Regions from separate parts of the Pseudoalteromonas sp. T1lg24 genome, predicted to be linked through region 1. Evidence: predicted binding sites of a transcription regulator. Region 1 holds the regulator's gene; each other region holds the start of a gene.

Region 1 (3,188 bases):
CTAAATTCCGTAAATTTGGCGGTTACACCGCATACGTTGAAGGCTGGGGTTTATACTCTGAAATGGTGCCTAAAGAAATGGGCTTATACGAAGACCCTTATTCAGATTTTGGTCGTCTTGCAATGGAATTATGGCGTGCATGTCGTTTAGTTGTGGATACAGGTATTCACGCAATGAAGTGGACCCGTCAACAAGGTATTGACTACTATGTAAATAACACGCCAAATGCAACGTCAGACGGTGTGAAAATGGTAGAGCGTCACATTGTAATGCCTTCACAAGCTACGGCTTACAAAATTGGTATGATTAAGATTGTTGAACTGCGTGAAAACGCGAAGAAGCAACTTGGCGAAAAGTTCGATATCCGTGAATTCCACGATGTGGTACTTAAGAGCGGTCCTGTGCCACTTAATACTCTTGAAGGCTTTGTAAACGATTGGGTTGCAAGCAAACAAGGTTAATCTTTCTTACCATGAAAAGGCGCGATCAGCGCCTTTTTTTATTTTTAGCTATCAACAAAAAAGGCCGCAGTTGCGGCCTTTTTTACTGTAACAACTTATCGGGGAATTAACCGTTGATAAAGTCGATACCTTCGTTGATATCTTTGTTAAGCGTTTCAAGCATATCGTTTTTCGCTTTCTCTTCGAATGCGCTAAGCTCACCGTAAGAAAGGATTTCTTCCACACCGTTTTTACCTAAACGTACTGGGTGTGCGAAGTAAGCTGCGTCACCGCCTTCTACAGCAACGTATGCGTAATCGATAACACCTTCTTCACCTTGTAAGCCTTTAACTAAAGACTGAGTGAAACGTGCAGCTGCTGCGCCCATTGAAAGTGTCGCTGAACCGCCACCCGCTTTTGCGTTAACAACTTCAGTACCTGCATTTTGAATACGTGGAGTAAGTGCTTCAACTTCTTCTGCTGTGAACTCAACACCTTCAACTTGTGAAAGAAGTGGAAGAATAGTTGTACCTGAGTGACCACCGATTACTGGTACTTTAACAGAAGCAACGTCTACGCCTTTAAGTTCAGCGATGAACGCTTCTGAACGGATAACGTCTAGCGTTGTAACACCGAATACACGGTTAGCTTCGTAAGTACCTGCCTTTTTGAATACTTCAGCAACGATTGGTACAGTGCCGTTTACAGGGTTAGTGATAACACCTACAAGCGCCTTAGGACAGTTTTTAACAATGCCTTCAGCAAGTGTTTTAACAATGCTTGCATTAACATTGAATAAGTCTGCACGGTCCATACCCGGCTTACGCGGCATACCTGCTGGAATAATTACGATATCTGCGCCAGCAAGTGCTGCATCTAAATCGTCTTTACCAAAACCTTCAACTTTAACTGCAGTTGGGATATGTGATAGGTCAACAGCAACACCTGGAACAACTGGCGCTACATCGTATAACGATAGCTCAGAACCAGCTGGTAATTGTGTTTTAAGTAATAAAGAAAGGGCCTGGCCGATACCACCAGCTGCGCCTAAAACTGCAACTTTCATGTGAATTCTCCGTGATTAGAGGTAGGTATTTAAAAAAGTGCCATAAAGATAATGAAAAGTGCGCATAAAAACAAATAAAACAGGTATTTTTTATATAAATCTCGACCATAGTTGTAAACTTTATCCGACTAGATTAGTTGACAACGCTATCAATTAAAAAAATCGCGTTTTCATTGAGATTAATTCAACTCTAATTGAATTAAGATGACGATTTTATTAATGCAATTAAGCCTAACTTGTGTAAAATTTAAGGTAACGTCCATCAATTGGTTAAACAGCCCGTTCACATGCAAATACAAGATAAACAAGAAGCGCTGGTTAAAGCGTTCAAAGCCCTCTTAAAAGAAGAAAACTTTGGTTCACAAGGCGAGATTGTTGATGCCTTAAAAGACATGGGTTTTGACAATATTAGTCAGAGCAAAGTGTCTCGCATGTTAAGTAAATTTGGTGCTGTACGTACACGTAATGCAAAACAAGAGATGGTGTATTGTTTACCTGCAGAAATGGGTGTACCGACAGCGAAAAGTCCGCTGCGCCAACTGGTAATTGATATTATGCATAACGAAATGATGATCATCATTCGTACCAGCCCAGGTGCAGCACAACTAATTGCACGTTTGCTTGATTCACTTGGCAAAGCAGACGGTGTGTTAGGCACTATTGCCGGTGATGATACGATTTTTATTGCGCCAGCAAAGATTTCAGAAATTGATGTCACGCTTGAACGCGTAAAAAACTTATTTGAAAACGTGTAACTCTATTTTTGAGAGTCCATCCTCATTGATGAACTCTCTGCTACCTTGCTAATTCCCTTAACATATTCACTGATGGTGCAAAAAATGCCGCACCAAAATCACTTTTCGCAAACTCCAGCCACATATCAGGGCCATTATCATCAATGTAGCCTAAACGGTGTTTGAGAAGCGTTTGAAAGGCATAGCCGTTATTTGCACAGCTAATAAATAAAAAGCCCTGCTGGTTAATATCAGCAAATGGCATGCCTTGATTTAAAAATAATGCATTGCCATGGTCATCGTAAAGCTCTGTACGCGCACTATGACTGTTTTCCGGAGCGCAGCTAACCGCTTGGTTAGAATTAGCCATTCGACCCATTACAATTTCTTGTTCAGCTTTTGAGATTTCTTGCCACGCCTTTAAATCATAACGATAACGCTGCACATGAATATAGCTGCCCGCAGAAAATGCAACGTCTTCCTCTCCCACTAAAGCAACAAGCTGCTTTTTGCGACCATGGGGATTGGCAACACCATAAATAAAGCCATTTAGGTCACGACCATCTAAATAATGAAAACACTTAACTTGGTCAATCAGCTCAATATCACCACTCAGTAATTCAATCACTTCCATCACAAACAAATGAACAACATCAAGGCGATCTGCCCTAATTTGAATCATTAAATCTATTGGACGTGACGGCGTAGCATGCTCAATATGTTCAAATTGCGGAAAGCCTGCCAAGGTTTTTGGCATTTTACTGGGGTAAATATGTGGCCAGAATTGCGAACCTATCGCCACAACACAAGACACAAGCGCTTCTGAAAATTCGTGATCAAACCGCTCTTGCATATCAATAATACTTGCCAATTTTTTCGACAAGCTGAGTTCTTGGCCATCTAATACATTTAAAAATAAATGCACACCATGTAAATTGGCTTCAGCAC
Region 2 (3,188 bases), on a different contig from region 1:
CAACACTTACTGCATACACTTTGCCATCAACACTGATGCTGTAATGCTCTGTTTTGCCACTTGGTTTTGGCGCAGGTACCTGCTCAGTAGGCAGTGGCTCATTACTTGGTGCTGGCTCAAACGCCTCAGGATTATTTCTGTTTTTAAGATATTTCAAACCTATTTGCGGGAATAATGCATACGTTAATACATCATCTATCACATCATCGGCTAAATCTAATTTATCTTTTTGTGCAATTTCATCAAGCTCTTGCTCTAATTTACTGAGTTCTGGTTCAATTTGATCTGCAGGGCGACACGTGATTGGCTCTGCGCCATCAAGTACACGCTCTTGCAATTCTTTATTTACGGGCGCAGGGGTAGAACCGTATTCGCCTTTAAGCACACCAGCGGTCTCTTTGGTGATCGACTTGTAACGTTCACCGGTTAAAACATTTAACACTGCTTGGGTACCAACAATTTGCGATGTCGGTGTAACAAGCGGTAAAAAGCCAAGATCTTCACGCACTTTAGGAATTTCCAACAATACATCGTCTAACTTATCGTCAGCGCCTTGTTCTTTAAGCTGATTTTCCATATTTGTTAACATGCCACCTGGCACTTGCGCTAACAAAATACGGCCATCAACGCCTTTTAGACTGCCTTCAAACTTAGCGTATTTCTTACGTACGTCTCTAAAATACGCAGCAATTTCTTCCAGTAAGTTCATATCAAGGCCGGTTGCACGGTCAGTATTCTCTACGATTGATACAATCGTTTCAGTAGCGCTGTGGCCATAGGTCATACTCATGCTTGAGATTGCTGTATCAAGCATATCTATACCAGCATCAATTGCTTTTTGATACGTTGCGGTGCTTAGTCCGGTTGTTGCGTGGCATTGCATTGCGATTGGTACAGCAACTGTCTCTTTTAAGCCGGTAATTAGTTTTTCTGCATCGTATGGATTAAGCAAACCCGCCATATCTTTAATACAAATAGAGTGAACGCCTAAATCTTCCAATTGTTTTGCTTGATCAAGCCACATTTGCAGATTGTGCACAGGGCTAACTGTGTATGAGATTGTACCTTGTGCGTGTGCCCCTACTTTTACCGCCGACTTAATAGCAGTTTCTAAATTACGCACATCATTCATTGCATCAAAAATACGAAAAACGTCGACACCGTTTTTATGTGCTCGTTCAACAAAACGTTCTACCACGTCATCAGCATAATGACGGTAACCTAATAAGTTTTGACCACGAAGCAACATTTGCTGTTTGGTATTCGGCATTGCCGCTTTTAACGCACGAATGCGGTGCCAAGGATCTTCACCTAAATAACGAATACATGCGTCAAACGTCGCCCCGCCCCACGATTCCATTGACCAATAACCTACTTTATCTAGCTTTTCAGCAATTGGTAACATATCTTCTAAGCGTAAACGGGTCGCGAGTAATGACTGGTGTGCATCGCGCAGTACTAATTCTGTTAATTTTAGTTGTGACATGATTTGGCCCCTTCTTATTATTGCTTTTCGCGGTATTGCTTAACTGCCGCGGCAATCGCAGCTACGTGGCTTGTTGGTACTTGATTCCCAGATAATTTAACTGGATTTGGCGTTACCTCAGGCGTTTGAAAATTCGCAAGTACTTTAGACATTGCTTTGATGGTAAAAATTAGTATCGTTAAAAAGACAAATACCACCACCATACCTGTTAACATTAAAACAGCCGCCTCTAACAGCAATCCTGATACGTCCATTCCCCACCTCAATCAAGAATTTTTAGTTAAATATTTTTAATAACTATTCAAAATTGGTAATCAATATTGATCACTTAAACTTAGTTGTCAATTGGTAAAACCAATTCACAACACTATACATTATTAAACACTCCATTAACAATAGGCTAAAAAGATGACAAACATGAGCTTATTTCATGACTTATTTTGCCCCATGATTAGTCATGTTTGACTAGCTAGGCAATAGAAATTAAACACCTAGCGTTATAATCAAATCAATCTATTCGGAAAGAGTTATTCTAGAAATAAAACATGAAATTGGTAAGACCAATTTTTATGTTCTAACTTATACTGTTCGATAAGAATGGTTATTCAAATTCAAAGTACACTTTACGTTAACGTAAAGTAACAATGAAAAGCGTTTGAAAATAGGCAATTTAGCCAGATACGTTTGTGGCTGGACTAGGATTTGAGATTTGAGATTTGAGATTTGAGATTTGAGATTTGAGATTTGAGATTTGAGAGAGAAAGAGAAAGAGAAAGAGAATAACCGAATTTCACATATCGGCAACCGCGCCAAGTTGGTAAGTGTCTCCTAAAGTAAATGGTCGAAGCGGGACTTATTTACCTAAAAGAGTGAACCTCCGACCACCTGGTTCGTAGCCAGGTACTCGATCTAGGTATAAATAAGTAATGAAATTTAGGCACAAAAAAAACCGACTCTCAATGGTTGATGTTACTTCAAAAGAGATGGTCGACGCGGGACTTATTTACCTAAAAGAATGAACCTCCGACCGCCTGGTTCGTAGCCAGGTACTCTATCCAGCTGAGCTACGCGTACACAGTATGCTTTAGTTTTTACATCTAACACTGATATTTACAAACCGTGTTCGTAGCCAACTCGATCTAGGTATAAATAAGTAATGAAATTTAGGCACAAAAAAACCGACTCTCGTCGGTTGATGTCACTTCAGAAGAAGTGGCGGACGCGGGACTTGTTTACCTAAAAAAGTGAACCTCCGACCGCCCGGTTCGTAGCCAGGTACTCTATCCAGCAGGGCTACGCGTTTACAGTTTCGTTTCATTGAATTTCAGACATAAAAAAACCGACTCTCGTCGGTTGATGTCACTTCAGAAGAAGTGGCGGACGCGGGAGGATTCGAACCTCCGACCGCCTGGTTCGTAGCCAGGTACTCTATCCAGCTGAGCTACGCGTCCGCAGTATACTTTAGTTTTTACATCTAACACTGATGTTTACGAACCTTGTTCGTAGCCAACCTAAATAACCTATCCAGTTGTGCATCGAGTTCGTAATATGCTTAGTTTTTACATCTAACACTGATGTTTGTTTCTATTAAATAATAGAGACAAAAAAACCGACTTTTGTCGGTTGATGTCACTTCAAAAGAAGTGGCGGACGCGGGAGGATTCGAACCTCCGACCGCCTGGTTCGTAGCCAGGTACTCTAT
Region 3 (3,188 bases), on a different contig from region 1:
GAACCAAATATTCGCTTTTATGCGGGGATCCCTCTTGAACATGAAAATGGATGCCGTTTGGGTACCTTGTGCATTATTGATAGCAAACCACGTAGTTTTAATACCGACGATATTACCTTGTTAAAAGAGCTTGCGGTGCTTGTAGAACTTGAATTAGTAAATAAATTACCAAATACCACTGACCCTGTAACAGGGTTATCAAACAAAGCCGGTTTTAAGTTATTAGCGCCGATTAGTTTAAAGGTGTGCCAAAAGTTAAATCTTAAAGTTTCGGTAGTGTATTTGTTTATGAAAGGGCTGCTTAGTTATCGTCATGATCGCCAGAAGTATAGAACTATTTTAAATACGACAGCTGAACTTTATAAAACCACATTTAGAGCGACTGATATAATTGCGCATTACGATGAAAATGGGTTTGTTGCGCTAGTAAGCAATGCGGACAAACATAATACGCAAGAGCTACTTGATTGTTTGATTACGCAAATGAATGACGTTGATTTTGAAGTGCACCATGATAGCCCTATTGAGTTGATAACGGGTGTCATCGACAGCTCACCATTTTGTGATATTGATGAGCTGATCTTTAACGCCTTTATTAAGCTACATGAGCAAGGCGAGGGGCTTTAGAAACAGGATGCGACAATAAGCTGCTTAATCATCTCTTGGCTTGGTTTTATTTTTTCCATCGCTAAAAATTCATCGGGTTGATGGGCTTGTTGTATTGAGCCTGGGCCCATTACGATTGTTTCACAACCGAGTTGTTGTAAAAAAGGCGCTTCGGTGCAATAGTTTACTGCTTGTGCTTTTTCACCTGACAGTTTTTCAGCAAGTTTTACTAAACTGCTATCGGTGCTGCCTGAAAACGCGGGAATAGGTTCGTGCAAATCATGTACCGCCACCGCGTTTGGATATTGGTCATTTATCGGTGCTACCGCCTGCAACAGCATTGCTTGAAGTTCTGGAATACTAATACCGGGAATTGGGCGCATATCAATATGTAGCTCACAACATCCACAAATGCGGTTGGCATTGTCACCACCATGGATGTGTCCAAGGTTTAAAGTTGGGTAGGGTATTTTAAAATCTGATAATGAATATTTATTCTTTATGTCTTCTTTTAGTTTTAATAGCTGGCTAATCACAAGCTGCATGACTTCTATCGCGTTTAAACCCGCATCAGGATCAGAGCTATGACCTGCTTTACCTGTTACACGAATAGCTGTCGACATATGTCCTTTATGAGTATAAACAGGCACCATGTCGGTAGGTTCACCTATAATACAACGAGCTGGCTTTAGTTTATTCTGTTTGGCGATTTCAATTGCGCCAGCCATTGTAGTTTCTTCATCTGCGGTCGCTAAAATTGTAATAGGCTGTTTTAGATTAGTGAGTCCAGTATCGTTATCTATTTCTTGTAATGCATTTAAAACAAAAGCAAAAAAGCCTTTCATATCGATACTGCCTAAGCCATAAAACTTATTGTCTTGTTCGCTTAATTTGAACGGGTCGAACTGCCAACGACTATCGTCAAATGGCACTGTGTCTGTATGTCCTGCCAGCATTAAACCGCCTTCACCTGTACCTAGCTTTGCCGCTAAATTGTATTTTCCGGGATTATTATCAAGTTCCGTAATTTCGACTGCAAAGCCTAGTGACTCACACCAACTTGCCAATAAATTGATGACTTCGCGGTTACTCATGTCGAGTGATGGCACCGTTGCGCTAATCGACGGTGCGGCAATAAGTGCACCATACATATCAAGAAAGTGTAATTGCGACATGATTACCTCAAAATATTTAATAAATAATTATGCAAAAAAGTTGAATATAAATTTACATTGGTTTATTCTGCATTTCAATTCATTATTTTGAAATAATTAGTACCGAGACTAACAGCATGCAGAACTCAATTTTACGACGATAACACTTTTTGAAAACTTGTCTTTATACCCTTAATAGTTTTTTGGAAAAAATATGAATATCGTTATCGTTGGTGCAAGCGGTTACTCAGGTGCTGAGCTTGCCAAATTAATCTCTCTACATAACTCGCTAAAGTTAGTGGGTATGTATGTGTCTGAAAATAGCCTAGATAAAGGTAAATCGCTTGCTAGTCTTTACCCCGAACTAAATGGCATTGTTGTAGGTGAATTAGCGCCGTTAAATAGTGAGGCATTTTCAGTAATCGAACAAAATGCCGATGCCATTTGCCTATGCACTGAACATTCAGTCAGTGTCGAACTTGCACCTCAGTTTTTAGCAATGGGCAAAAGAGTATTTGATTTATCTGGAGGCTTTCGTCTGTCATCAAATGATGACTATGAAACCTATTATGGCTTTAAACACACTAGCCCTGAGCTATTAGAACAAGCCGTTTATGGTCTTGTTGAATGGCAAAAAGATCAAATCAAAAGTGCACAGCTAGTAGCAGTACCTGGTTGTTACCCAACCGCTGCGCTAAATGCCCTCAAACCATTAAAACAAGCTGGCTTACTTACTGATGATACTGTGATTATCAATGCGGTTTCTGGTGTTACTGGCGCTGGGCGTAAAGCCAATGTGGCAACGCATTTTTGCGAAGTGAGCCTAAAACCTTACGGTTTGTTTAATCATAGACATGGCCCTGAAATTGAAAAATACCTTGACCACAAGGTGTTGTTCACACCGCATTTAGGTAATTTTAAGCGCGGTATTCTTGAAACTATCTATGTCAAAGTAAAACCAGGCACGACTGCAAAGCAAATAGCTGAGTCATATCAGGTGCTTGCTGATGAGCCTTTAATTCGCTTACTTGGCGATGTTATTCCATCAATTAAAGGTGTTGAGAACACGCCGTTTGTTGATATTGGTTGGCAGTTACAGGGTGAACAACTCATAGTTATTTCTGCGATTGATAATTTACTTAAAGGCGCGTCAGGCCAAGCATTGCAATGTATTAATTTAACTTTAGGACTGCCTGCTCATAGTGGCTTTCAAGGAGTGAATCATGGCTAATTGGGTAATTAAGCTAGGTGGCGCGGTATTAAATAATATTGACGCTGCAAAAGCGTTAATTGATGTGCTGCATCAAAAGCCTGAAGACAAATTTATTCTAGTTCATGGCGGTGGCTCATTAGTAGATAGCTGGTTAAGCGATGCGGGCTTTGTTACGTCAAAGCACCTTGGCCTGCGTATTAGTCCGCGTGAACAAA
Region 4 (3,188 bases), on a different contig from region 1:
CTTCACCGATGGCAGTAACAACAAGTTGATTTCCAGTGTTTAACGTCATTTTTAGTCTCAATGGGTTAATAACGTGGCCGCGAATTTTAGCAAATTTAAATGGGTTCAACCATGTAAATATATGATGTGGTGAAAATTATAGCGAATTGTTAAGAATAAATTAAAGATAGGGTGGTGGTTTCTTGTGTTTGGCCCTTAGTAAAAGTAACATAGGCGGCAATTTTGAGAATAATATTATGAACCAAACAGTGTGTGCTGCGTCAAATCAAGCAAATAATAAAGAGCACACCAAGGAGAAATTTGTGCAGTATTGGATCCGAAATTCATTGGTTGTCGCTATCTCAATGGCGATTACTGCTTGTTCTGTTTTCACCAATGATTCGCATCATAAACGCAATTACCGTGTTAATGATGAACTTAAAGTGCCAGGTAACCTGACAAAACCATACAAAGATCCTGCCTACGATCTTGACTCGGCACAATATACATCAGCTGAAGAAAGTGCGTTATATCTGGTAAAAGCACCGGCTCAAGTGCTTACTTTCGCACAAGGTTCATGGATTAACGAAGGCGATAAAGAGTCGCGCATTTTCTTCGATAAAAACGAAGGCATTCAAGATTTAGAAAGTTTTATTTGGCAAGCGATTGACGATTTATTTGTTGAGCGCCAAGTAACCACAGAAAATAAAGCTGACAATTACGTAGTGACTAACTGGCATACAATTGAAGAGCCAATTGATGTTTGGTGGTGGCAAGAAGAGCGCGAATTAAGCCGTCAAAAATTTAAGTTTATTGTTGAAACTGAAGAGCATAAACGCACCGCATCGGTAAAGGTTGAATTAGTTGATTTTGAATCAAAATACGACGAGTTAACAGCGGTACTGCAGCAGCGTTTAGAAGTGGCGGCGCTAAATGAGTTTATTGGTCAGTTCGACTTTAACTACCGACAGTTAATGGTTGAATTAAATAAAGCACGCGGCATTGTATCGCTGCAAATGGGCTTTGATGACAAAGGTAACGCGGCGTTTGTAACTGAGCAAAAAGCACGTGATATTTTTGAGCGCTTCCCAAGCTTCTTAGAGCGCGTTGGTTTCAATATTGATGAAATCGAACAATCTCGTAACTTAATTTTCGCCACGTACGAAACACCAGACGAAAGCGTTTGGGATTCAATTTGGGGTGATGACGTTCGTAAACTGCCACTTGAAGCAGGTCAGTATCAATTATTGGTTGCTGAAACGAACACCGGTGGCACATCAATTACTTGGCTTGATGCTGAGGGTGAAACATTAGAGCCGGGCACGTTAAGCGATACACTACAAGTTATTTTAGCCATGCTAAAAGAGCGCGGTGTAACCGTTCAATAATTTATAAAATTGGATTAGCAAAAAAGAGCCCTCGGCTCTTTTTTGCTTTTAAACGATAGAAAAGTAGCGATTAAAATAGCAAATAAGTAAATGGTTATGCATTTTGTTGGCAAAGATATGCAAATCAATTTACCGCTATCACTTTAAAGGTAACAAGTATGAGTTTGGAAGCTAATCAATCGACTGCGCCACGCAGTAATTTTGCGACCATAATGATTTTCCTTATTCCGTCATTAATAGGCGTGTTTTTATTTATGACACCGATTAACTATGGTGGCGAATTCACTATCCCCATAGCGATATTGGCTAAGGAATTAAAAGGCGCGTTAGCACACTCAATTACGCTTATTGTGACATCGGTGATTGTGTCAATGGCAGTAATATCGGGCTTAGCTACGCTATTTAAACCAAAGTTTTTAAAAGCGGGTAGCTTTGTCCGTCACTTACTGATTGTGAGCCCGATTTGGCTTGTGGCACGTACGTTAGGCGCTATTTTTGTGCTAATGGCGTACTTAAAAGTCGGTACGTTTTCGATTGGTGACACCAAAATTGAGATTCACTCAGACGCAGTTGGTGGCTTGGTCCTGCACGAGTTGATGCCAATTCTATTTTCGGTATTTATTTTAGCTGGTTTATTACTGCCTTTATTGCTTAATTTCGGTTTGCTTGAATTAGTCGGTACGTTACTGACTAAAGTAATGCGTCCACTTTTTGGTGTACCGGGTCGCAGTGCCGTTAACTGTGTTGCCTCTTGGTTAGGTGACGGCAGTGTGGGTATTTTAATGACTGCGAAGCAGTATGAAGAAAAACATTATACACAGCGTGAAGCGGCGATTATTGGTACAACTTTCTCGGCGGTTTCAATTACCTTTTGTTTGGTGGTTATTGGTCAAGTAAAATTGGCGCATTTATTTGCACCGTTTTACCTTACTGTTTGTATGGCGGGTATTGCCGCTGCACTGATTGTTCCGCGCTTGCCTCCACTTAGATTCAAAAAAGACATATACATTGATGGTGAAGAAGTAAAAGGTAACCCAGAGGCATTACCTGAAGGGAAAACCTTGTTTAAACATTCACTAGATGTGGCACTTGATAAAGCACGTCATGCGCAAACAATTAAAGAAACGCTTATCGATGGTTTAAAAAATGCCGTTGATATGGTGTTTGCGGTACTGCCAGTAGTTATGGCGATCGGTACGATTGCTCTTGTGATTGCTGAATATACGCCAGTATTTCAATGGTTAGGCACACCGTTTATTCCACTGTTTGAACTGATGCAAATTCCGGAAGCTGAAAAGGCTGCGCAAACTGTGGTTGTGGGCTTTGCCGATATGTTTATTCCATCAATTTTGGCGGCGCAAAATATTAACAGTGAACTTACGCGTTTTGTGGTTGCGGCAATGAGTGTAACCCAGTTGATTTACATGTCTGAAGTGGGTGCACTGTTACTAGGTAGCAAAATTCCAGTAAATATCTTTGAGTTATTTATGATTTTTATTTTGCGTACATTAGTAACGCTACCGGTAATTGCCTTAATGGGACATTGGTTAGTAGGCTAATTTTCTTGATCTTTTTCGGCTCGCTGTTTTTCTTCTAATGAGCGGCGAGCTTTTTCTATCGGATCTTGATTAAAGTTTTTCATATCCATTTTTGCGGAATGCTTTAGTAACGCGATATTGCTCCAAATCACGCCAAGCACAATTGCGATTATTAAGATTGTGGCCCAGATGCTCATAGATTTGCCTAAAAGTTGTGAATTTCTTTAATTTTAACCCAGTAAATGGAACTTAATAAGTTCTTTTTCATCAATTAAATAGTTGT

What was found. The regulator ArgR, encoded in region 1, controls arginine synthesis, uptake and breakdown. The targets are predictions, from matches to a motif close to ANTGAATANNTATTCANT.
Region 2: a site for ArgR is predicted at 1,947-1,964, ahead of C2M30_RS12030 (OadG family protein). Genes of this name have one in related genera too.
Region 3: a site for ArgR is predicted at 1,800-1,817, ahead of argC (N-acetyl-gamma-glutamyl-phosphate reductase). Genes of this name have one in related genera too.
Region 4: a site for ArgR is predicted at 1,453-1,470, ahead of C2M30_RS10175 (YjiH family protein). Genes of this name have one in related genera too.

Annotation. Positions count from the first base shown of each region.
Region 1 covers NZ_PQCB01000004.1:273,168-276,355, reverse strand. The annotation lists gene C2M30_RS02560 (DUF885 domain-containing protein) at 1-461, shown strand, start outside; gene mdh (malate dehydrogenase) at 568-1,506, opposite strand; gene argR (transcriptional regulator ArgR) at 1,794-2,261, shown strand; gene C2M30_RS02545 (Dyp-type peroxidase) at 2,302-3,188, opposite strand, start outside.
Region 2 covers NZ_PQCB01000018.1:248,280-251,467, forward strand. The annotation lists gene oadA (sodium-extruding oxaloacetate decarboxylase subunit alpha) at 1-1,486, opposite strand, end outside; gene C2M30_RS12030 (OadG family protein) at 1,504-1,740, opposite strand; tRNA gene C2M30_RS12035 (tRNA-Arg) at 2,861-2,937, opposite strand; tRNA gene C2M30_RS12040 (tRNA-Arg) at 3,131-3,188, opposite strand, start outside.
Region 3 covers NZ_PQCB01000006.1:383,474-386,661, reverse strand. The annotation lists gene C2M30_RS04815 (GAF domain-containing protein) at 1-627, shown strand, start outside; gene argE (acetylornithine deacetylase) at 624-1,781, opposite strand; gene argC (N-acetyl-gamma-glutamyl-phosphate reductase) at 1,975-2,991, shown strand; gene argB (acetylglutamate kinase) at 2,984-3,188, shown strand, end outside.
Region 4 covers NZ_PQCB01000016.1:608,709-611,896, reverse strand. The annotation lists gene C2M30_RS10185 (glycine cleavage system protein R) at 1-49, opposite strand, end outside; gene bamC (outer membrane protein assembly factor BamC) at 237-1,367, shown strand; gene C2M30_RS10175 (YjiH family protein) at 1,526-2,926, shown strand; gene C2M30_RS10170 (DUF2897 family protein) at 2,923-3,102, opposite strand.